DNA from 2 places in the Azospira sp. MPR-E4 genome. Region 2 is predicted to be linked to the other one. Evidence: riboswitches for the same ligand, from Rfam matches in the RefSeq annotation. Region 2 holds a riboswitch; the other holds the start of a gene.
What was found. A riboswitch is a leader RNA that binds a small molecule or an ion and turns the genes downstream of it on or off. The one in region 2 is predicted to bind S-adenosylhomocysteine.

Region 1: it holds a riboswitch for S-adenosylhomocysteine, as region 2 does, so the genes downstream of both, ahcY (adenosylhomocysteinase) here and metH (methionine synthase) in region 2, are expected to answer to the same signal.

The regions. Positions count from the first base shown of each region.
Region 1 covers NZ_JBXAST010000002.1:20,245-31,229, forward strand. Annotated here, with positions in the region: gene AC1RTA_RS00895 (DMT family transporter) at 1-309, shown strand, start outside; gene AC1RTA_RS00900 (HP1242/YdcH family protein) at 359-580, opposite strand; gene metF (methylenetetrahydrofolate reductase [NAD(P)H]) at 762-1,601, opposite strand; gene AC1RTA_RS00910 (S4 domain-containing protein) at 1,598-1,855, opposite strand; gene ahcY (adenosylhomocysteinase) at 1,917-3,317, opposite strand; S-adenosyl-L-homocysteine riboswitch at 3,403-3,492, opposite strand; gene AC1RTA_RS00920 (cyclic di-GMP phosphodiesterase) at 3,555-4,784, opposite strand; gene AC1RTA_RS00925 (fatty acid--CoA ligase) at 4,892-6,568, opposite strand; gene metK (methionine adenosyltransferase) at 6,737-7,900, opposite strand; gene AC1RTA_RS00935 (lysophospholipid acyltransferase family protein) at 8,116-9,006, shown strand; gene AC1RTA_RS00940 (LpxL/LpxP family acyltransferase) at 9,003-9,860, shown strand; gene AC1RTA_RS00945 (GNAT family N-acetyltransferase) at 9,883-10,404, shown strand; gene dapF (diaminopimelate epimerase) at 10,424-10,985, shown strand, end outside.
Region 2 covers NZ_JBXAST010000050.1:2,691-13,675, forward strand. Annotated here, with positions in the region: gene AC1RTA_RS13085 (multidrug effflux MFS transporter) at 1-106, shown strand, start outside; gene AC1RTA_RS13090 (response regulator) at 161-4,075, shown strand; gene AC1RTA_RS13095 (response regulator) at 4,087-5,250, shown strand; gene bamE (outer membrane protein assembly factor BamE domain-containing protein) at 5,247-5,732, shown strand; S-adenosyl-L-homocysteine riboswitch at 5,813-5,894, shown strand; gene metH (methionine synthase) at 5,982-9,662, shown strand; gene phbB (acetoacetyl-CoA reductase) at 9,949-10,686, shown strand; gene AC1RTA_RS13115 (ferredoxin reductase family protein) at 10,847-10,985, shown strand, end outside.

The DNA of each region.
Region 1 (10,985 bases), on a different contig from region 2:
ACCGCCACCCAGCTGCACTTCTTCGCCACCCAGCCCCTCGCCGCCCTGGTGCAGCCCCTGCCCATCTATCTCTACGGCGCCGCCATGGCCCTTTTCTCCACGGTGCTGCCCATCCTCTGGCAATCCGCCGCCATCCGCCGCATCGGTGCCGCCCGGTCGGTGCTGATCGGCACCCTGGGACCCGTCCTCACCATCTTCTTCAGCTGGTGGCTGCTGCAGGAGCCCGTCTCCGCCGCCCAGTTGGCCGGCGCCGGCCTGGTCCTGGCAGGCGTCCTGCTGGTCAGCCGAGCAAAGAAAAGCGCCCGCTAATAGCGGGCGCTTTTCTTTCCAGATAACTCCAGCGAAGCCGGGGGGATGCTCAGACCGTGGCGCTGGCCTTCTTCAGCACGGCGTAAATCTCGTCCTTCAGCGCCAGCTTTTCCTTCTTCAGGGCTTCGATCTGCTCCGGGGAGCCGGATTCGATGCGGGACTCCATGTTTTTGACCTTCTGGTCGATCTCGTTGTGCTTCTGGAAGAGATTCTGGAAGTGGCGGTCGCTGGTCTTGAGTTGGGAAATCAGGTCGCGGTATTCAGGAAACATGATGACGCTCCACACTGGGTTGTTATGTAAATCGACAGTTCCATTGTACGAGCCTCGCCGCCAGAACAAAACCTCCATGGCCGTCTCCGCGCCGGCAAAGAAAAACCCCGGCCGCCACGGCGCGGGGGTTGCCCCTGACCTTTGCACAGCACCCCCGAGGGGTACGCCGCCAGCGACCGGCTCAGCGGTTGCCGAGCCCCAGACGCTGCCAGATCTCACTGGTCAGGCCGGACTGGTTCATGGAATAGAAATGCAGCCCCGGGGCGCCGCCGGCCAGCAGCTTCTGGCACAGCTCGGTAACCACATCCAGGCCGAAGGCCTTGATGGAATCGGCATCGTCGCCGAAGCCTTCGAACTTCTTGCGCATCCAGCGGGGGATTTCGGCGCCGCAGGCATCGGAGAAGCGGGCCAGCTTGGCAAAGCTGGCAATGGGCATGATCCCCGGGACGATGGGGATGGTCACTCCGGCGGCCCGCACCGCATCCACGAAATGGAAGTAGGCGTCCGCGTTGTAGAAGTATTGGGTGATGGCGGAATTGGCACCCGCATTGACCTTGCGCACGAAAGCCTGCAGGTCGTCGTCGGCGCTGCGGGCCTGGGGATGCCATTCCGGATAGGCGGCCACTTCGATATGGAAGTGATCGTCGGTCTCGGCCCGGATGAACTCCACCAGCTCGTTGGCGTAGCGGAATTCGCCCGGGTCGGCCATGCCGGAGGGCAGGTCGCCGCGCAGGGCCACCACGCGACGGATGCCCTCGGCCTGGAACTCGGCCAGGATGCCGCGGATGGACTCCCGGGAGGAGCCGATGCAGGACAGGTGGGGCGCCGCATCCAGGCCGGCGGCGACGATTTCGCGCACGGTGGAGAAGGTACGCTCCCGGGTGGAACCGCCCGCACCGTAGGTGACGGAGAAGAAGGCCGGCTTCAGGGCCGCCAGCTTGTCCCGCACCAGGCGCAGCTTCTCCACGCCTTCCGCCGTCTGGGGCGGAAAGAATTCGATACTGAACGTCTTGTCGTTCATGGCGTCTGCCTTTCCTCCAGCAACTGCAGCCGGGTACCGGGCGGCAATTCCTGGGAAGCTTTGGTGATGAGGCCGACGGGTCCCCGGACCCAGCCCTGACTGATCAGGTCCCGGGCCAGGGCGCGGGAGGCGGCCAGACCCTGTTCCACCAGCAGCACGTCGGCGCGCACGCCCTTGCGGACGTGGGGCACCGCCTCCTGGCGCACCTTGGGTGGCGGACGGGAACTGCGGCTGTGGAACGAGTTCATGGACATGGCGGGTCCCGACCCATCGTCTGCAGGCCGCCTCCGGCAAGGGAGACGGCCCGGCTACGGCTTAGTAGCGGTAGTGGTCGGCCTTGTAGGGGCCTTGCACGGGCACGCCGATGTAGTCGGCCTGCTGCTGGGTGAGGGTGGTCAGCTGCACGTTGAGGGTCTTCAGCTGCAGGCGGGCCACCTTCTCGTCCAGGTGCTTGGGCAGGGTGTAGACACCCACCGGGTAATCGGCAGTCTTGGTGAACAGCTCGATCTGGGCGATGGTCTGGTTGGCGAAGGAGGAGCTCATCACGTAGCTGGGGTGGCCGGTGGCGCAGCCCAGGTTCACCAGGCGGCCCTTGGCCAGCAGGATGATGCGCTTGCCGTCGGGGAAGATGACGTGATCGACCTGGGGCTTGATCTCTTCCCACTGGTACTTTTCCAGGGAAGCGACGTCGATTTCGTTGTCGAAGTGGCCGATGTTGCAGACGATGGCGTTGTTCTTCATCTTCACCATGTGGTCATGGGTGATGACGTGGAAGTTGCCGGTGGTGGTGACGAAGATGTCGGCCTTGTCGGCAGCGTATTCCATGGTGACGACGCGGTAGCCTTCCATGGCGGCCTGCAGGGCGCAGATCGGGTCGATCTCGGTGACCCAGACCTGGGCGGAGAGGGCGCGCAGGGCCTGGGCGGAACCCTTGCCCACGTCGCCGTAGCCGCAGACCACGGCGATCTTGCCGGCCACCATGACGTCGGTGGCGCGCTTGATGCCGTCCACCAGGGATTCGCGGCAACCGTAGAGGTTGTCGAACTTGGACTTGGTGACGGAATCGTTCACGTTGATGGCGGGGAACTTGAGGTCGCCGCGGGCGTGCATCTGGTACAGGCGGTGCACGCCGGTGGTGGTCTCTTCGGTAACGCCCTTGATCTTTTCCAGACGCACGGAGTACCAGGTGGGGTCCTGGGCCAGCTTGGCCTTGATGGCGGCGAAGAGGATGGTCTCTTCTTCGGAACCGGGCTTGGCCAGGACGGAAATGTCCTTCTCGGCCTTGGCGCCCAGGTGCAGCAGCAGGGTGGCATCGCCGCCGTCGTCCAGGATCATGTTGGAATAGCCACCGTCGGCCCATTCGAAGATGCGGTGGGTGTAGTCCCAGTACTCGGTCAGGGTCTCGCCCTTGACGGCGAAGACGGGGATGCCGGCAGCGGCGATGGCGGCAGCGGCGTGATCCTGGGTGGAGAAGATGTTGCAGGAAGCCCAGCGCACTTCGGCACCGAGAGCCACCAGGGTCTCGATCAGCACCGCGGTCTGGATGGTCATGTGCAGGGAGCCGGTGATGCGGGCGCCCTTCAGGGGCTGGCTCTTGGCGTACTCCTCGCGGATGGCCATGAGACCGGGCATTTCGGTCTCGGCAATCTTGATTTCCTTGCGGCCCCAGGCGGACAGGCCCAGGTCGGCGATCACGTAATCTTTGAATTCAGCCACAGCAGTGCTCCTTAAGAACTGTGGCCGGGGAGGGGAGGGAGTGCGATAGCAGGGCTCACCTGGCCCCCTGCGCCCGGCAGGGTTGTAAAGGTGAGCGCCGTTGAAACTGGTCTCCCCTGGCGGGGCAGACATCCGAGCCTGGGACCTTGCCGGCCTCGCAGCGCTCCTCGGAAGTGGCGGATTATAGACGGAAATACCGGTCGGGGAAATTCCCCGGCCGGCCCCCCCGCACCGGGCTCAGGCCGCCGCCGTGCTCCAGATTTCGTCCACGTTGCCAATGCCCCACTTGGCCGGGTCCTCCCGGCCGGCGATCTTGTCGTGCACGCCGGGACGGGACAGGTCCAGCAACTCCGGCGCAATGTGGGCATTGGACTTGGTGGAAAAGAAGACCTTGACCCGGGGCGCCAGCAGGGACTTCTCGCTCTGCTCCACCACCACCCCCAGCCGCCCCGATTCGAGGCGGACGAAGGAGCCGATGGGGTAGATGCCCAGGCTCTTGACGAAGGCCTGGAAGACCCGGGGATCGAAATGCCCGTCGGCCCACTCGGCCATCTTCTTGATCGATTCGGCCGGGTCCCAGCCGGCCTTGTAGGGGCGGTTGGAGGTAATGGCGTCATAGACGTCGCAGACCGCCCCCATCTTGGCCAACAGGCTGATCTCGTCGCCCTTGAGGCCCTTGGGGTAGCCGCCGCCGTTCATCTTTTCGTGGTGGTGCAGGCAGACGTCCAGCGCCTCCGGCGGCACCCCCTTGCCTTCCAGCAAGACCTTGTGCCCTTCTGCGGGGTGGGTCTTGATGACCGCAAATTCTTCGTCGGTCAGCTTGCCCGGCTTGTTGAGGATTTCTGCCGGGATGAAGGCCTTGCCCATGTCGTGCAGCAGGCCGGACAGGCCCGCCAAGCGGGTCTGCTGCTCGTCCAGGCCGAGCTGGCGGGCCAGGGCCACCATCAAGGCGCAGACGGCGACCGAGTGCATGTAGGTGTAATCGTCGGCCGTCTTCAGGCGGGCCAGGCTGATCAGGGCGCCGGGATTGCGGGCCACGGAATCGGCGATCTCCTCCACCAGCACCTGGGCCTGCTCCGCATCCACGGCCTTGCCCATGCGGGCCTCCTGGAACATGGACACCACGGCCTTCTTGGCGCTGTTGCAGATTTTCGCCGCCCGCTGCATCTCCACCGCGGTGCTGGTGCGCTCCAGGGAGCGGGTGGCCTGGGCCTCCCGCACCTGTTCCTCGGCCACCAGGGCCTCGGACTCGGTCTCGCTGATGGCCGCCTCGCCGGCTTCCACGTCCAGCCCCTTGCCGGCATCGATCCAGACTTCGGTGATGCAACTGGCGCGAATGGCGCGGATGTCCTCCGGGTCCTTCAGGACGAAGGAGTTGCGCCAGAACGGATGATCGATCCAGGCGCCACAGAAGGATTTGAGATACATGCCGACACGCAGTTGTTCGACATGGATTTTCTTGAGCATGGGGGACAGGCAGGAGGCGGAAAACCCCCATTTTATGCCCAGGGGAAGGCAAATTGCGGAAATTGCCCCCGGCCCTGGGAATCACCCCAGGGCCGGGGACCAAGGCACTAGGGCTGGGCGGCCTTGGCGGCCTCCAGGTTTTCCCGCATGAAACGCTTGTTGATCTTGCCGATGCTGGTACGGGCCAGGGTCTTGACGAAGGAAACCTGCATCAGCACCCCGTAGCGGGAGACCCCCAGGGTTTCCGCCAGGTGGGCGGCATGGTTGCGGATGGCGTGCTCGGTGACCTGGCCTTCCATTTCCGGCTTCAGTACCACCAGGGCCAGGGGCCGCTCGCCCCACTTCTCGTCCTTGACCCCGATCACCGCCACCTCGTGCACCGCCGGGTGCTGGCCGATGATGTCTTCCAGCTGCAGGGAGGAAGTCCACTCGCCACCGGTCTTGATCACGTCCTTGATGCGGTCGGTGATCTGGATGGAGCCGTTGGCGTCGATGTTGCCGATGTCGGCGGTGTGCAGGTAGCCCCCACCCCACAGCTCTTCGGCCGCCGCCGGATCCTTCAGGTAGCCCTGGGTCAGCCAGGGGGAGCGCACCACCAGTTCACCGACGGCCTGGCCGTCGTGGGGCTGGGGCCGCATTTCCGGATCGACGATGCGCAGGTCCACCAGGGGCAGGGGCAGGCCGGTACGGGCGCGCAGGGCAGCCTGCTCGGCCAGGGGGGCCTGCAGCTTGGCCGTGGGCAGGTGGGCCACGGACAGGATGGGACAGGTCTCCGACATGCCGTAGCCGGTGAAGACGTCGATCCCCTTTTCCAGGGCCGCCACCGCCATGGCCTGGGGCAGGGCGGAGCCGCCGATCATGACCTTCCAGCCGGACAGGTCCGTCTCCCTGGCCAGGGCGTGGTTGAGCAGCATGTGCAGGATGGTGGGCACGCAGTGGGAGAAGGTGACCCGCTCCCGGGCCTTCAATCGCAACAGCACCTCGGGCTGGTAACGTCCCGGGTAGACCTGCTTCAGGCCCAGCATGGTGGCCACGTAGGGCAGGCCCCAGGCATGCACGTGGAACATGGGGGTGATGGGCATGTACACATCGTCCCGGTGCAGGCGGCCCTGTACCGGCGCGGTGCCGAGGCCGGTGGCAGCGCCCATGGTGTGCATCACCAGTTGCCGGTGGCTGAAATAGACCCCCTTGGGCAGGCCCGTGGTGCCGGTGGTATAGAAGGTGGTGGCCTTGGCGTTCTCGTCGAAGTCGGGGAAGTCGTAATCGGTGGCGGCAGCGGCCAGCAGCTCTTCGTACTCCCCGGCGAAGGAGACCGGGGCCTGCATTTTCTCCGGATTCTCATGGTCGCCGTGGATCAGGACGAAGGTCTTGACGCTCTCCAGGCGCTCCGCCATGGCCTGCAGCAAAGGAAAGAACTCGCTGTTCACCAGCACCACGTCGGCCCGGGCATGGTTCAGGGTGTACAGCATCTGCTCCGCCGTCAGGCGCACATTCACCGTCTGCAGCACGGCGCCCATCATGGGCACGGCGAAGAAGCATTCCAGATAGCGGTGGCTGTCCCAGTCCATCATGGCCACCGTGTGGCCGGGCTCCACCCCCAGGGCCGCCAGGGCGTTGGCCAGGCGGCCGATGCGCTGCTGCAGGGTGCGGTAGGTGTAGCGGACGCTGTCCCGGTAGACGATTTCCTGGTCCGGCGCATGGGCCAGGGGGGTGTGCAGCAGATGCTTGATCAGCAGCGGGTAGGAATAGGCGGACGGAGTGGTCTCGATGAGTTGGACCGGCATGGCGTTCTTCCTCGTTTTTATTTATGTCGGTACGGCTGTGTTCTCAAGGGGGATGTTACAGGAGGGTGACAGGCACCGTAAGGCGCGGCCCGCGCCGCCCCCCGATCTGCGGGCAATAAAAAAGCCCGCCCCCGGCAGGGGACGGGCCTGTGACGACTGCGGCCGGGCTTAGAGGCCGGCGTCGCTCTTCAACAGGGCGGCGCGGTCGGTGGCTTCCCAGGTGAATTCCGGCTCGTCGCGGCCGAAGTGGCCGTAGGCGGCGGTCTTCTCGTAGATGGGACGCAGCAGGTCGAGCATGTTCACGATGCCCTTGGGACGCAGGTCGAAGTGCTTGCGCACCAGGGCGGTCAGGGTCTCGTTGCTCACCTTGCCGGTGCCGAAGGTCTCCACCATGATGGAGGTGGGCTCGGCCACGCCGATGGCGTAGGAGACCTGCACCAGGCACTTGCTGGCCAGGCCGGCGGCGACGATGTTCTTGGCCACGTAACGGCCGGCGTAGGCGGCGGAACGGTCCACCTTGGAGGGGTCCTTGCCGGAGAAGGCGCCGCCGCCGTGGGGCGCGGCACCGCCGTAGGTGTCCACGATGATCTTGCGGCCGGTGAGGCCGCAGTCACCCTGGGGACCGCCGACGACGAAGCGGCCGGTGGGGTTCACCAGGTACTTGATGTCGCCCTTGATCAGTTCCTTGGGCAACACCGGCTTGATGATTTCCTCGATGGTGGCTTCCCGGATGGCTTCCAGGCTCATGTCCGGGGCGTGCTGGGTGGACAGCACCACGGTGTCGATGGAATCGGGCTTGCCGTCCACGTAGCGGATGGTGACCTGGGACTTGGCATCGGGACGCAGCCAGGGCAGGCGGCCGTCCTTGCGCAGCAGGGCCTGGCGCTCCACCAGACGGTGGGAGAGGAAAATCGGCAGGGGCATCAGGGACGGGGTTTCGTCACAGGCGTAGCCGAACATCAGGCCCTGGTCGCCGGCGCCCTGGCCCAGGTTGTCGTCGTAGGCCTTGTTCACGCCCTGGGCGATGTCCGGACTCTGCTTGTCGTAGGCCACCAGCACGGCGCAGCCCTTGTAGTCGATGCCGTATTCGGTGTTGTCGTAGCCGATGCGCTTGATGGTATCCCGGGCCACCTGGATGTAATCCACGTTGGCATTGGTGGTAATCTCGCCCGCCAGAACCACCAGACCGGTGTTGCAGAGGGTCTCGGCGGCGACGCGGGAATGCTTGTCCTGGGCCAGGATGGCGTCCAGGATGGCATCGGAGATCTGGTCGGCGACCTTGTCGGGATGGCCTTCGGAAACGGATTCCGAGGTAAAGAAGTATTCAGCCATGTGTACTGCTCCTAAAGAATTCCCCGTATTACTTGACCGGCGCGACCGGCTCCGGGGGAGAGCAGGCGACGCTTTAGCAGTATTTGTGAACCGCCCTGCAAGTTGTCCTGATTAACTCGGCGGCCGATAATTCTATTTTTTCGCCGGCCCCGGGTCAAACCCGTCGCTCCCGGCAATTTGAGCGCCATCAAAAATACGTTCCGCGAGCCCACCCCTTGAGCCTTCTCTTCCGCCTCCTCGCCTGCCTCCCTCTGGCCTGGCTCCACGCCCTGGGCGCCCTGCTCGGGCGCCTGGTGTACCGCCTGTCCGCCACCTACCGCTCCCACCTGCAACAGAATCTGGCCCTGGCCTACCCGGCCGACGCCGCCACGGACCTGATCCCGGCCATTGCCCGGGAGGCGGGAAAAGGCGTTCTGGAATTGCCCAAGGTCTGGCTGCGCCCCCTGGAGGAAGTGGCGGCCCGGGTGGTGCAGGTGAGCGGCTGGGAGCTGGTGGAGTCGGCCTGGACGGAGGACGAAGGCATCATCTTCCTCACTCCCCATCTGGGCTGCTTCGAGATCACTGCCCAGTACTATGCCCGCCAGGCGGCCCGGGCCCGGCCAGCAGCCCCCATCACCGTGCTCTTCCGCCCGCCCAAGCTGGAGTGGCTGGGCCGCATCATCGCCGCCGGCCGGGCCCGGGGCGAACACCTGAAGCTGGCCCCGGCCGACCTTTCCGGCGTACGGGCCCTGATCCGGGCACTGAAGCGCAAGGAGGCGGTGGGCCTGTTGCCGGACCAGGCCCCCGGTGCCGGCGAAGGCAAATGGCTGCCCTTCTTCGGTCGCCCCGCCTACACCATGACCCTGGCGGCCCGCCTCTCGGAAGCCGGCGGCCGGGTGATCTTCGCCTACGGCGAGCGCCTGCCCCACGGCCGCGGCTACCACCTGCACCTGCAGGCGCCGACCCAGCCCCTGACGGGCGACACGGTGGCCCGGGCGGCCCAGATCAACCGGGAGCTGGAAACCCTGATCCGCCAGTGCCCGAGCCAGTACCTGTGGGGCTACAACCGCTACAAGCGCCCCCGGGGCGCCGAACCGGCGCCGACAGCGGCGGAGGACTGCCGGTGACCCGCCTCGCCCTGGCCCTGCTCTGGCTCTGCCACTTCCTGCCCCTGCCCCTGCTGCGGGCCCTGGGCGCCGCCTTCGGCTACCTGCTGTACCTGCTCGGCGCCGAACGGCGGCGGGTCACCCACACCAACCTGGCCCTGTGCTTTCCCGAACTTGGCGAAGGGGAACGCCGGCGGCTGGTCCGGCGCCATTTTGTCGCCTTCGGCCAGTCCTTCCTGGACCGGGCCCTGCTCTGGCACGCCTCCCCGGCCCGGCTGCGACGCCTGATCCAGGTTGAAGGCTGGGACAACCTGCCCCGGGACGGCGCCCCCACCCTGGTCCTGACGCCCCATTTCCTCGGCCTGGATGCGGGCTGGAGCGCTCTGACCCGGGACCGTCCCATGCTTTCGGTCTATTCCCAGCAGAAGAACCCCCACTTCAACGCCGCCCTCTACGCCGGCCGCATGCGTTTCAACACGCCCAACCTGCTCTCCCGCCAGGACGGCATGCGCAAGGTGGTGAAGGCCCTGGCCGAGGGGCGGCCCTTCTACTACCTGCCGGACATGGACTTCGGCCCCCGGGACGCCATCTTCGTGCCCTTCTTCGGCATCCCCGCCGCCACCATCACCGGCGTCGCCCGCCTCGCCGCCCTGGGCAAGGCCCGGGTGGTGCCCTGCATCGCCGAGATGACACCCCGCGGCTACCGGGTGCGCCTGCTGCCGGCCTGGGAACATTACCCCAGCGGTGACGTCACAGCCGATACCCGCCGCGTCAATGCCTTCATCGAGTCGGAGGTACGGCGCATCCCGGATCAGTACTACTGGGTACACAAGCGCTTCAAGACCCGGCCCCCAGGCGAAGCCCGTTTCTACTGAGCAGCACCGCGAAAGACCCGCCATGCCCTCCTCCGCACCGCCCATCCCCCTGATCCGCCCCGTCGCCCGGGAAGAGGTGGGCGCCATCGCCCAGCTGGCCCGCACGGTCTGGCAGCTTGCCTACCGGGACATCATCAGCCAGGCCCAGATCGACTACATGCTGGGCCAGCGCTACGGCGCGCCCCGCTTGCTGGAAGAGCTGGCCCGCCCCGACATCTGGTGGGACCAGGCCTTCGTCGGCGCCCGCCGCCTCGGCTTCGCCGCCACCCAGGCCACCGCCACCCCGGCCGAATTCAAGCTGGACAAGCTCTACGTCCATCCCGAGGCCCAGCGCCAGGGCATCGGCAGCGCCCTGTTGCAGCACGTGGCCCAACGCTGCCGGGCCCGGGGCGGCAAGCAGCTGATCCTGGCGGTGAACAAGAACAACGCCCAGGCCATCGCCGCCTACCGCAAGAACGGCTTCGAAGTACGGGAGTCGGTCTGCGTCGAGATCGGCAACGGCTTTGTCATGGATGACTTTATAATGGCCCGGTCCCTCGCTTGAAAGCACGCAGGCCAACGCCATGAAACTCGAATTCACCAAGATGCACGGACTGGGCAACGACTTCGTCGTGCTCGACGGCGTGCGCCAGAACATCACCCTCACCCCGGCCCAGCTGCGCTTCCTCGCCGACCGCAACTTCGGCGTCGGCTGCGACCAGATCCTGCTGGTGGAAAAGCCCGGCCAGGCCGGCGTCGATTTCCGTTACCGCATCTTCAATGCCGACGGCAGCGAAGTGGAGCAGTGCGGCAACGGCGCCCGCTGTTTCGTCCGCTTCGTGCACGAACAGGGCCTCACCGACAAGCGGGAAATCAAGGTGGAAACCAAGTCGGGCATCATCAGCCCCCGCCTGGAGGCCGACGGCAACGTCACCGTGGACATGGGCAAGCCCGTCTTCGCGCCGGACCGCATCCCCTTCGTTTCCCCCACCGACGCGGTGATCCAGCCCCTGCAAGTGGGCGACCAGGAAGTGGCCATTACCGCCGTTTCCATGGGCAATCCCCACGCCGTGCAGGTGGTGGAAGACGTGGATACGGCGCCGGTGGCCATCCAGGGCCCCATGATCGAATCCCACCCGCGCTTTC
Region 2 (10,985 bases):
GGACACCACCCGCCACCTGGCCCTGGGCTCGACCCTGCTGCTGGCCCTGGGCCTGGCCTGTACCCTGCTGCACCTGGGCCTGCCCCGCCGGACGCCAGCCACCTGACATTTTCCCGGGGGCCGCCGCTATACTGGAACTCCTTCACGGTCGGTTCCAATCATGGGTGCAGCCCCGTCCAGACAGAACGAATCCACCATCCGCCGCAGCCTGCTGATCCGGGTGGCGGCCCTGGTCTTCGTTTCCATCGCCCTTTTTTCCTTCGGCCTCTACGGCCTCATCATCCGGCCCACGGTGCACGACCTGGCCGCCCGGGAGATGCGGGGTGCCGTCGAAGCCATGCAGAGCCGCATCTCCCAGAAGGTGGGGCAGGTCGAGTACGTGGCCCGCATCGCCCGCACCTGGGGCGAAAACGGCGAGCTGGACCTGGACGACGTGCGCGCCTTCAACCAGCGCTTCATGCCCATGCTGCGCAATTCCCCGGTCATTTCCTCGGTCATCTTCGCCGACAACCAGGGCCGGGAAATCCTCCTGCTGCAACGTCCCGACGGCGCCTGGAACAACCGCATCACCGACGTACAGCGGCACGGCAAGGAAGTGCGCTGGATGGCGTGGCAGGACGAACGCACCCTGCTTTCCGACGAACGGGTCGTCAAGGACTACGATCCGCGCCAGCGCCCCTGGCATCGCGGCGCCCTGGCCCTGGAGCGGGACGATGACCTGCACTGGACCCTGCCCTACACCTTCTTCACCGCCCAGCAGCCCGGCATCACCCTGTCCACCCGCTGGCGCCGCGGCGGCGAGACCTATGTGATCGCCTTCGACGTGCTGCTGGCCGACCTTTCCCGCTTCACCGGCAGCCTCAGCGTCGGCGACCACGGCCACGCCGCCGTCCTCACCAACGACGGCCTGCTGCTGGCCCTGCCGCGCCACCCGGGCTACAGCAGCGACGACCAGGTGCGCCAGGCCCTGCTGCAGCCGGCGGCCAAGTCCCCGGTGGAATCCCTGCGCCTGGCGGTGGAGCACTGGGAGCAGAACGGCCGCGGCGCCTTCTTCACCACCCTGGGCAGGGAACAATGGATCACCAGCGTCCAGCCCCACCGGCTGCAGGACCAGCAACTCTGGCTGGTGGCCCAGGCGCCCCTGTGGGATTTCATTCCCGGCGCCCTGCGGGACGTGCTGCTGCTGGCGGTGCTGGCGGTGCTGGCCCTGGGCCTGGGTGTGGTGATGGCGGCCCGCCTGGCGCGCCGCGTCGCCGTGCCCCTGGACATCCTGGCCGGGGACAGCGAACGCATCGGCGCCCTGGATTTCTCGCCGCGCCAGTACCGGCGCACCGGCTGGCGCGAGATCGACCGTCTCGCCGCGGCCCAGGAGCACATGCGGGAAACCCTGCAGGACGCCACCCTGCGCCTGGAGGAACGGGTCGAGCAGCGCACCCGGGAACTGGCCGACGCCCGGGAGGAATCGTCGCGGCAGCTGGTGCTGCTGCAGGCCATCATGGACAGCATGCCCAACCCGGTCTTCTTCAAGGATGCGGAAGGCCGCTTCCTCGGCTGCAACCGGGCCTACGAGGACACCTTCGGCGTCGGCCGCGGCCAGATCGTCGGCAAGACGGTGCGGGAACTGCCCTTCCTTGCCGAGGAGGAAAAGCAGGAGCTGCAGGCCGTCTCCGAGGCCATCATCCGGGACGGCATCATGATGCACCGGGAACTGCAGCTGCCCTTCGCCGACGGCCTGCGCCACGACACCCTCTACTGGGCCAACGGCTTCAGCCGGGAGGACGGCACACCCGGGGGCATGGTGGGCGTGGTGGTGGACATCTCCGAGCGCAAGCTGATGGAAGAGGAACTGCGCCGGGCCCGGGCCACGGCCGAGGAGGCGACGGAGGCCAAGTCCCTGTTCCTGGCCAACATGAGCCACGAAATCCGCACCCCCATGAACGCCATCATCGGCATGGCCCACCTGGCCATGAAGACCGAGCTGACGCCGAAACAGCGGGACTACGTGGGCAAGATCCACAATGCCGCCATCTCCCTGCTGGGCATCATCAACGACATCCTGGACTTCTCCAAGATCGAGGCCGGCAAGCTGTCCCTGGAAAACGTGCCCTTCAGCCTGGAGGACGTGCTCGACAACGTCTCCGGCCTGCTCGGGCTGAAGGCCAACGAAAAGGGCCTGGAGCTGCTGTTCAACGTCAATGCGGGCACCCCGGCCGGCCTGGTGGGGGACCCCCTGCGCCTGAACCAGATCCTCACCAACCTGGTCTCCAACGCCATCAAATTCACCGAGCGGGGCCAGATCACCCTCACAGCCCGGCCGGTGGACCAGGCCGGGGACCGGGTCAAACTGCAGTTCTGGATCGAGGATACGGGCATCGGAATGAGCCGGGAGCAGCTGCTGCACCTGTTCCAGGCCTTCACCCAGGCCGACGGCTCCACCACCCGCAAGTACGGCGGCACCGGCCTCGGCCTTTCCATCTCCCGCCGCCTGGTGGAAATGATGGGCGGCACCATCTGGGCCGACTCGACCCTGGGGGAGGGCAGCACCTTCTGCTTCACCGCCTGGTTCGGCCGTGCCGAGGAACTGGCCCGGCCCCGCACCCTGCCAGCCTCCCTGGCCGGCCTGCGGGTGCTGGTGGCGGACGACAACGGCGCCGCCCGGGAAATCCTCGGCGAAGCCCTGCGCCACCTGGACCTGCGCCCCGACCTGGTGGCCTCCGGCGCCGAGGCCCTGGCCCAGCTGACCGAAATGCAGGGCGGCGCCGACCCCTACCGGGTGCTGTTCCTCGACTGGCAGATGCCCGACCTGGACGGCGTCAGCACCCTGCACAAGCTGCAGCAGGCCCTGCCCCAGGCCCAATGGCCCCGGGTGGTGATGGTGACGGCCTACGACCAGGAGGAACTGCGGCGTCAGACGGAAAACCTGGGCATCTGCGGCATCCTGGTGAAGCCGGTGAGCGCCTCCACCCTGTTCGACGTCCTCGTCAGCCTGGTGGACACGGACAACGCCCCGGCCACGCCCCTGCACATCGCCGCCCCCCAGACCCGCATCGACGGCATGCGCATCCTGCTGGCCGAAGACAACGAGATCAACCAGCAGATCGCCGTGGAACTGCTGCAATCCATGGGCGCCCAGGTGACGGTGGCCGGCGACGGCCTGCAGGCGGTGGAACTGCTGGAACGCTCCCCGGACGACAGCTTCGACCTGGTCCTGATGGACCTGCAGATGCCCCACCTGGACGGCTACGACGCCACCGAACGGCTACGCTGCCAGCAGCGCTTCGCCCACCTGCCGATCCTGGCCATGACCGCCCACGCCATGCCGGAGGAGCGGGAGCGCTGCCTGGCCATCGGCATGAACGACCATCTGGCCAAGCCCATCGACCCCACCGCCCTGGCCGCCACCCTGGCCCGCTGGTACGAGGAACGGCCGGGCGCCTCGGCACCGGCGCCAGCCCCCGCCAAGGATGGGACGGATGCGCTGCCCCCCATCCCCGGCGTGAACACGACCCAGGGCCTGGCCCGCATGGCCGGCAACCAGGCCCTCTACCGGCGCCTGCTGCTGCGCTTCGTGGACACCCAGACCGGCACGGGGGAGCACATCCGCCAGGCCCTGGCCGACGGCGACATCACGGCGGCCGAACACCTGGCCCACACCCTCAAGGGCGTCGCCGGCAACATCGGCGCCGAAGTGCTGCAGCAGAAGGCCACGGCCCTGGACCAGGCCCTGCGCCGCAACGACGGCCAGGGGCAGAAACTGGAGTCCCTGCGGCAACGCCTGGCGGAAGAGCTGGCGGCCGTCACCGGGGCCATCGCCGCCGCCCTGGCGGAAGAGGGCGGCCCGGCGCCGACCCAGGCAGCCCCCCTGGATGCGGTTCAGCGCCACCGGGCCCGCCAGCTGCTGGCCGAGCTGGCGGAACAGCTGGAAGCCAGCGAAATCCACGCCGGCCAGCTGTTCCGGGAAAGCCGCGCCCTCCTGGCCGGGCTGCTGCCGCCGGCGGACCTGACAGGTCTGGAAAAGGCCATTGCCGATTATGATTACGACCGGGCCCTCAACATCGCCCGGGCCCATCTCTAGGGAGGGATGCCATGAGCCTCAATCTGGACTTCACGACCCGGCCCGTGATCCTGGTGGTGGACGACACCCCGGACAACCTGACCCTGATGGCCGAGCTGCTGCAGGACCGCTACGCCATCAAGGTGGCCAACAACGGCGAGCGGGCCCTGCGGGTGGCCGCCGGCACGCCGCCGCCGGACCTGATCCTGCTCGACATCATGATGCCGGACATGGACGGCCTGGAAGTGGCCCGGCGCCTGCGGGCCGACCCGGCCACCCGGGACATTCCCTTCATCTTCCTCACCGCCCGCAGTCAGATCGAGGACGAGCGCCAGGGCTTCGAGCTGGGCGCGGTGGACTACATCACCAAGCCGGTAAGCCCGCCCATCCTCCTCGCCCGGGTGCACACCCACCTCACCCTGAAGGCCGCCAAGGATTTCCTCAAGGACCAGAACGCCTACCTGGAGAGCGAGGTGCAGCGCCGCACCCAGGAGGTTTCCATGATCCAGGACGTGACCATCATGGCCATGGCCTCCCTGGCGGAAACCCGGGACAACGAAACCGGCAACCACATCCGCCGCACCCAGAACTACGTGCGCATCCTGGCCCGGCAGCTGCAGGGCCACCCCCGCTTCGCCGCCTTCCTCAGCGACGCCAACATCGAGCTGCTGTACAAGTCCGCGCCCCTGCACGACATCGGCAAGGTGGGCATTCCCGACCGCATCCTGCTCAAGCCGGGCAAGCTGACCCCGGAAGAGTTCGAGATCATGAAGACCCACACCACCCTGGGCCGGGACGCCATCCTCCACGCCGAAGTGCGGCTCAACTCGCCCAACACCTTCCTCCGCTTCGCCCGGGACATCGCCTATGCGCACCAGGAGAAATGGGACGGCAGCGGCTACCCCCTGGGCCTGCGGGGCGACGAGATTCCGGTGGCGGCCAGGCTCATGGCGGTGGCCGACGTCTACGACGCCCTCATCAGCCGCCGGGTGTACAAGCCCCCCTTCCCCCATGAGCAGGCGGTGCAGATCATCAGCGAAGGGCGCGGCAAGCACTTCGATCCAGACATGGTGGACGCCTTCCTCCAGGTGGCCGAGGATTTCCGCAGCATCGCCGCCACCTTCGCCGACACCGAAGGCGACGCCCAGCTGGAGGCGGAGCGGGTGCGCCTGCAATTCACCGAGGCCGCCCCGTGAAGGGCCGTCCCCTGGCCGTCCTGGCCCTGCTTTTGGGCCTCTCCCTGGCGGGCTGCGACTACCTGGCCCTGCAGGACCTGAAGCCCGGCACCTCCACCGACCTGGAAGTGCGGGACCGCTTCGGCACCCCCGCCATGGAATGGCACAACGAGGACGGCAGCCTGACCTGGGAATATCCCCGGGGCCCGGCCGGGGTGGACACCTACATGATCACCCTGGGCCCCGACCGCATCCTGCGCTCGGTGGAACAGGTGCTGACCGAGGCCAACTTCGCCCGCATCGAAAAGGGCATGAGCCAGGAGCAGGTGCGGCGCATCCTGGGCCGGCCGGGCAGCATCAACCACTTTCCCCTGAAGCCGGAAACCGTGTGGGACTGGCGCATCGCCGGTATCCCCGCCAGCGACGAAACCCACTTCCACGTGCACTTCGGTGCGGACGGCCGGGTCAGCGGCACCTCCCGGCGGGTGGAAGCGAAGGCCTGAAGTCGCCGATCGGCACGGAGCCCCCTGTTTTTTATCAAGTTTTGCTTGGCAGCGGGGGCCGCAAAAAGTAAACTTGCGACCCTGCCGAGGAGCGCTGCGACCCGACCGGTTTTTTCCGGACTCCGGGCCAGGCTCGGCAACGATCAACGGCGCTCGCAAACCCCCGAAATGGTTTGTGGCGCCGTTTGCTTTTCCAGCATGCAAAGTGGCGGCGCCCGGCCGGTGAATACTGAAACGCCGAGGTAATCCATGCAGCCCGACCGCAGCTCCGAACTCTCCGCCCTTCTCCAGCAGCGCCTCCTGATCCTGGACGGCGCCATGGGCACCATGATCCAGCGCCACGGGCTGACCGAGAAGGACTACCGCGGGACCCGCTTCGCCGACCACGCCCACGACCTGAAGGGCAACAACGACCTGCTGCTGCTGACCCGCCCCGAGGTCATCCGCGGCATCCACGCCGAATACCTGGCGGCCGGCGCCGATATCCTGGAAACCAACACCTTCAACGCCACCAAGGTGTCCCAGGCCGACTACAAGCTGGAAGCCATCGTCTACGAACTGAACGTGGCCGGCGCCAGGCTGGCCCGGGAAGTGTGCGACGAATTCACGGCAAAGAACCCGGCCAAACCCCGCTTCGTCGCCGGGGTGCTCGGCCCCACCAGCCGCACCGCCTCCATCTCTCCGGACGTGAACGATCCCGGCTACCGCAACGTCACCTTCGACGAGCTGGTGGAAAACTACCTGGAAGCCATCCGCGGCCTCACCGACGGCGGCGCCGACATCCTGCTGGTGGAGACGGTGTTCGACACGCTGAATGCCAAGGCCGCCCTGTTCGCCATCGAGACCTTCTTCGACAAGGTGGGCCGCCGCTGGCCGGTGATGATCTCCGGCACCATCACCGACGCCTCCGGCCGCACCCTCTCGGGCCAGACCGCCGAGGCCTTCTGGAACTCGCTGAACCACATCAGGCCCCTCTCCTTCGGCCTCAACTGTGCCCTCGGCGCCAAGGAACTGCGCCAGTACGTGGAGGAGCTGTCCCGGGTGTGCGACTGCTTCGTCTCCGCCCACCCCAACGCCGGCCTGCCCAACGCCTTCGGCGGCTACGACGAGACCCCGGAGCAGCTGGCCGAGGAAATCGCCGACTGGGCCAGGCACGGCTTCGTGAACATCGTCGGCGGCTGCTGCGGCACCTCGCCGGACCACATCGCCGCCATCGCCAAGATGGTGGCCGGCATCGCCCCCCGGGCCATTCCGGCGATCGAGCCCCAGCTGCGCCTCTCCGGCCTGGAACCCTTCAACGTCGGCCCCGACAGCCTCTATGTGAACGTGGGCGAGCGCACCAACGTCACCGGCTCCAAGGCCTTCGCCCGCATGATCCTGGAAGGGCGCTACGACGACGCCCTGGCCGTGGCCCGACAGCAGGTGGAAAACGGTGCCCAGGTCATCGACATCAACATGGACGAGGCCATGCTGGATTCCGTGGCCGCCATGGAGAAGTTCCTCAAGCTGATCGCCTCGGAGCCGGATATTTCCCGGGTGCCCATCATGCTCGACTCCTCCAAGTGGGAGGTGATCGAGACCGGCCTCAAATGCATCCAGGGCAAGGGCATCGTGAACTCCATTTCCATGAAGGAAGGGGAGGCCAAGTTCCTGGAGCAGGCCAAGCTGGCCCGCCGCTACGGTGCCGCCGTCATCGTCATGGCCTTCGACGAGAAGGGCCAGGCCGACACCTACGCGCGCAAGACCGAGATCTGCAAGCGGGCCTACGACCTGCTGGTCGGTATCGGTTTCCCGGCCCAGGACATCATCTTCGACCCCAACATCTTCGCCATCGCCACGGGTATCGAGGAGCACGACAACTACGCGGTGGACTTCATCAACGCCACCCGCTGGATTCGTGAAAACCTGCCCCACGCCCAGATTTCCGGCGGCGTCTCCAACGTCTCCTTCTCCTTCCGCGGCAACGACCCGGTGCGGGAAGCCATCCACACCGTCTTCCTCTACCACGCCATCCAGGCCGGCATGACCATGGGCATCGTCAACGCCGGCATGCTCGGCGTGTACGACGACCTGGAACCGGAACTGCGGCAGAAGGTGGAAGACGTGGTGCTGAACCGCCACCCCGGCGCCGGCGAAGCATTGGTGGAGTTCGCCCAGACGGTGAAGGAAGGCAAGGCCAAGGACACGGGGCCGGACCTCACCTGGCGCACCCTGCCGGTGGAAAAGCGCCTGGAGCACGCCCTGGTCAAGGGCATCACCGAATTCGTGGTGGCCGACACCGAGGAAGTGCGGGCCGCCCTGGCTGCCGCCGGCAAGCCGCCCCTGGCCGTCATCGAAGGCCCCCTGATGAACGGCATGAACACCGTGGGCGACCTCTTCGGCGCCGGCAAGATGTTCCTGCCCCAGGTGGTGAAGTCCGCCCGGGTGATGAAGCAGGCCGTGGCCCACCTCATTCCCTACATCGAGGAAGAGAAGGCCCGCACCGGCGCCTCCTCCAAGGGCAAGATCGTCATCGCCACGGTCAAGGGCGACGTGCACGATATCGGCAAGAACATCGTCGGCGTGGTGCTGGGCTGCAACGGCTACGACGTGGTGGACCTGGGGGTGATGGTGCCCACCGAGAAGATCCTGCACGCCGCCAAGGAGCACGGCGCCCAGGCCATCGGCCTCTCCGGTCTCATCACCCCGTCTCTTGAAGAAATGAGCCACGTCGCTTCCGAAATGCAGCGCCAGGGCTTCAACGTGCCCCTGCTCATCGGCGGCGCCACCACCAGCCGGGCCCACACCGCCATCAAGATCGCCCCCAACTACCAGGCACCGGTGGTCTATGTACCGGATGCCTCCCGGGCCGTGGGCGTGGTCACCAGCCTGCTCTCGGAAGGCCAGCGGGAGAGCTACGCCGCCGAGGTGGCCGCCGACTACGCCAACATCCGCCAGCAGCACGCCGGCAAGAAGGGCAGCGCCATGGTGACCCTGGCCGAGGCCCGGGCCAACCGCCTGCCCTGGGATGCCACCCTGGTGCCGACGGTGCCGCAGAAGCTGGGCCTGCAGGTGCTGCAGGACATCGACTTGGCCACCCTGGCCGAGTACATCGACTGGGGCCCATTCTTCCAGACCTGGGACCTGGCCGGCCGCTTCCCCGCCATCCTCGACGATGCGGTAGTGGGTGAGACCGCCCGGGGCGTCTATGCCGACGCCCAGGCCATGTTGCAGCAGATCATCGAGGAGAAGTGGCTCCGGGCCGGTGCCGTCTTCGGCCTGTGGCCGGCCAATGCCGTCGGCGACGACATCGTCTTCTACGCCGACGAGCAGCGCAGCGTGCCGGTGCTGACCTGGCACGGCATCCGCCAGCAGCACAAGCGGCCCGAGGACAAGGCCAACCTGTGCCTCTCCGACTACGTGGCGCCCAAGGAAAGCGGCGTCGCCGACTATGCCGGCGCCTTCGCCGTCACCGCCGGCCTGGGCATCGAGCAGAAGCTGGCCGAGTTCGAGGCGGCTCACGACGACTACAAGTCCATCATGCTCAAGTCCCTGGCCGACCGCCTGGCCGAAGCCTGCGCCGAGTGGCTGCACCAGAAGGTGCGCAAGGAGGACTGGGGCTACGCCGCCGACGAGCAGCTCTCCAACGAGCAGCTGATCAAGGAAGAGTACCGCGGCATCCGCCCGGCCCCCGGCTACCCGGCCTGTCCCGACCACACCGCCAAGGGCGGCCTGTTCCAGCTGCTGCAGCCGGAGGCCAACATCGGCATGGGCCTCACCGAGAGCTACGCCATGACGCCGGCGGCGGCCGTTTCCGGCTTCTTCCTGGCCCACCCCCAGGCCCAGTACTTCGCCATCCAGAAGATCGGCCAGGACCAGCTGGAAGACTGGGCCGGCCGGGCCGGCTTCACCCTGGAGCAGGCCAAGCGCTGGCTGGCGCCCAACCTGTAACGGCACCTGCCCCCAGGGGCGGGAGGGACGGCCATCTCCGGCATGGCATGGCCGGGAAGCCCGTCTTTCCTGCCTTCCAGGCCACCCCCTTCCCAGCGCGGCCCGCCCTTCCCGGCGGGCCGTTCTGCTTTTGCTGCACCGCCAGACCACGGGCATTTTCTTGGTGCCATAATGAAATCGCCATGGCGTCTCCCCATGGGGTGCCGCCGGGCCAGATTGCCGGGGGCAGCGCACATTCCTTTAACAAGCCTCCCGGACTCCAACCAAAAATAACGAGGAGGTTCCAATGAATCAAAAACTGGCATACGTCACGGGGGGAATGGGCGGCATCGGCACCGCCATCTGCCAGCGCCTGCACAAGGACGGTTTCAAGGTCGTCGCCGGCTGCGGCCCCACCCGGGACTACAAGCAGTGGCTGGAGGAACAGAAAGCCCTGGGCTACACCTTCTACGCCAGCGCCGGCAACGTGGGCGACTGGGATTCCACGGTGGAGGCCTTCGCCAAGGTCAAGGCCGAGCACGGCCCGGTGGCGGTGCTGGTGAACAACGCCGGCATCACCAAGGACGGCCAGTTCCGCAAGATGAGCAAGGCCGACTGGGACGCGGTGCTGTCCACCAACCTGGACAGCCTGTTCAACGTCACCAAGCAGGTCATCGAGGACATGATCGAGGCCAATTTCGGCCGCATCATCAACATCTCCTCGGTGAACGGCCAGAAGGGCCAGTTCGGCCAGGTGAACTACTCCACCGCCAAGGCCGGCATCCACGGCTTCACCATGGCCCTGGCCCAGGAGGTGGCGGGCAAGGGCGTCACGGTTAACACCGTCAGCCCCGGCTACATCGGCACCGACATGGTCCGCGCCATCCGCCCCGAGGTGCTGGAGAAGATCGTCGCCACGGTGCCGGTGAAGCGCCTGGGCGAGCCGTCCGAGATCGCCTCCATGGTGGCCTGGCTGGCTTCCGACGAGGGCGGCTACGCCACCGGCGCCGACTTCTCGGTGAACGGCGGCCTGCACATGGGCTAAACCGCGCTTCGCGGCGGCCCGCGGCCGGCCCGTCCCTCCGGGGGCGGGCCGGCTTTTTTTCGCCCGGCAATAAGTTGTTACCTGAATTTACCGGATACGGCATGGACGCCCCCGGCTCATGGTGGTTTCATATCAAGAAACAAAGCCGCTCGAGATCGTCATGAAAAACATCAAGCTCACCCTGTGGGGCCTGTTCCTGGGCCTGTCCACCCTCTGGCTGCTGGCCGACAGCCTGCTGCCTGCCCCCTTCACCTACTTTTCCTTCCGCGGCGTCTTCGTCCAGTACACCGGCCTCCTGC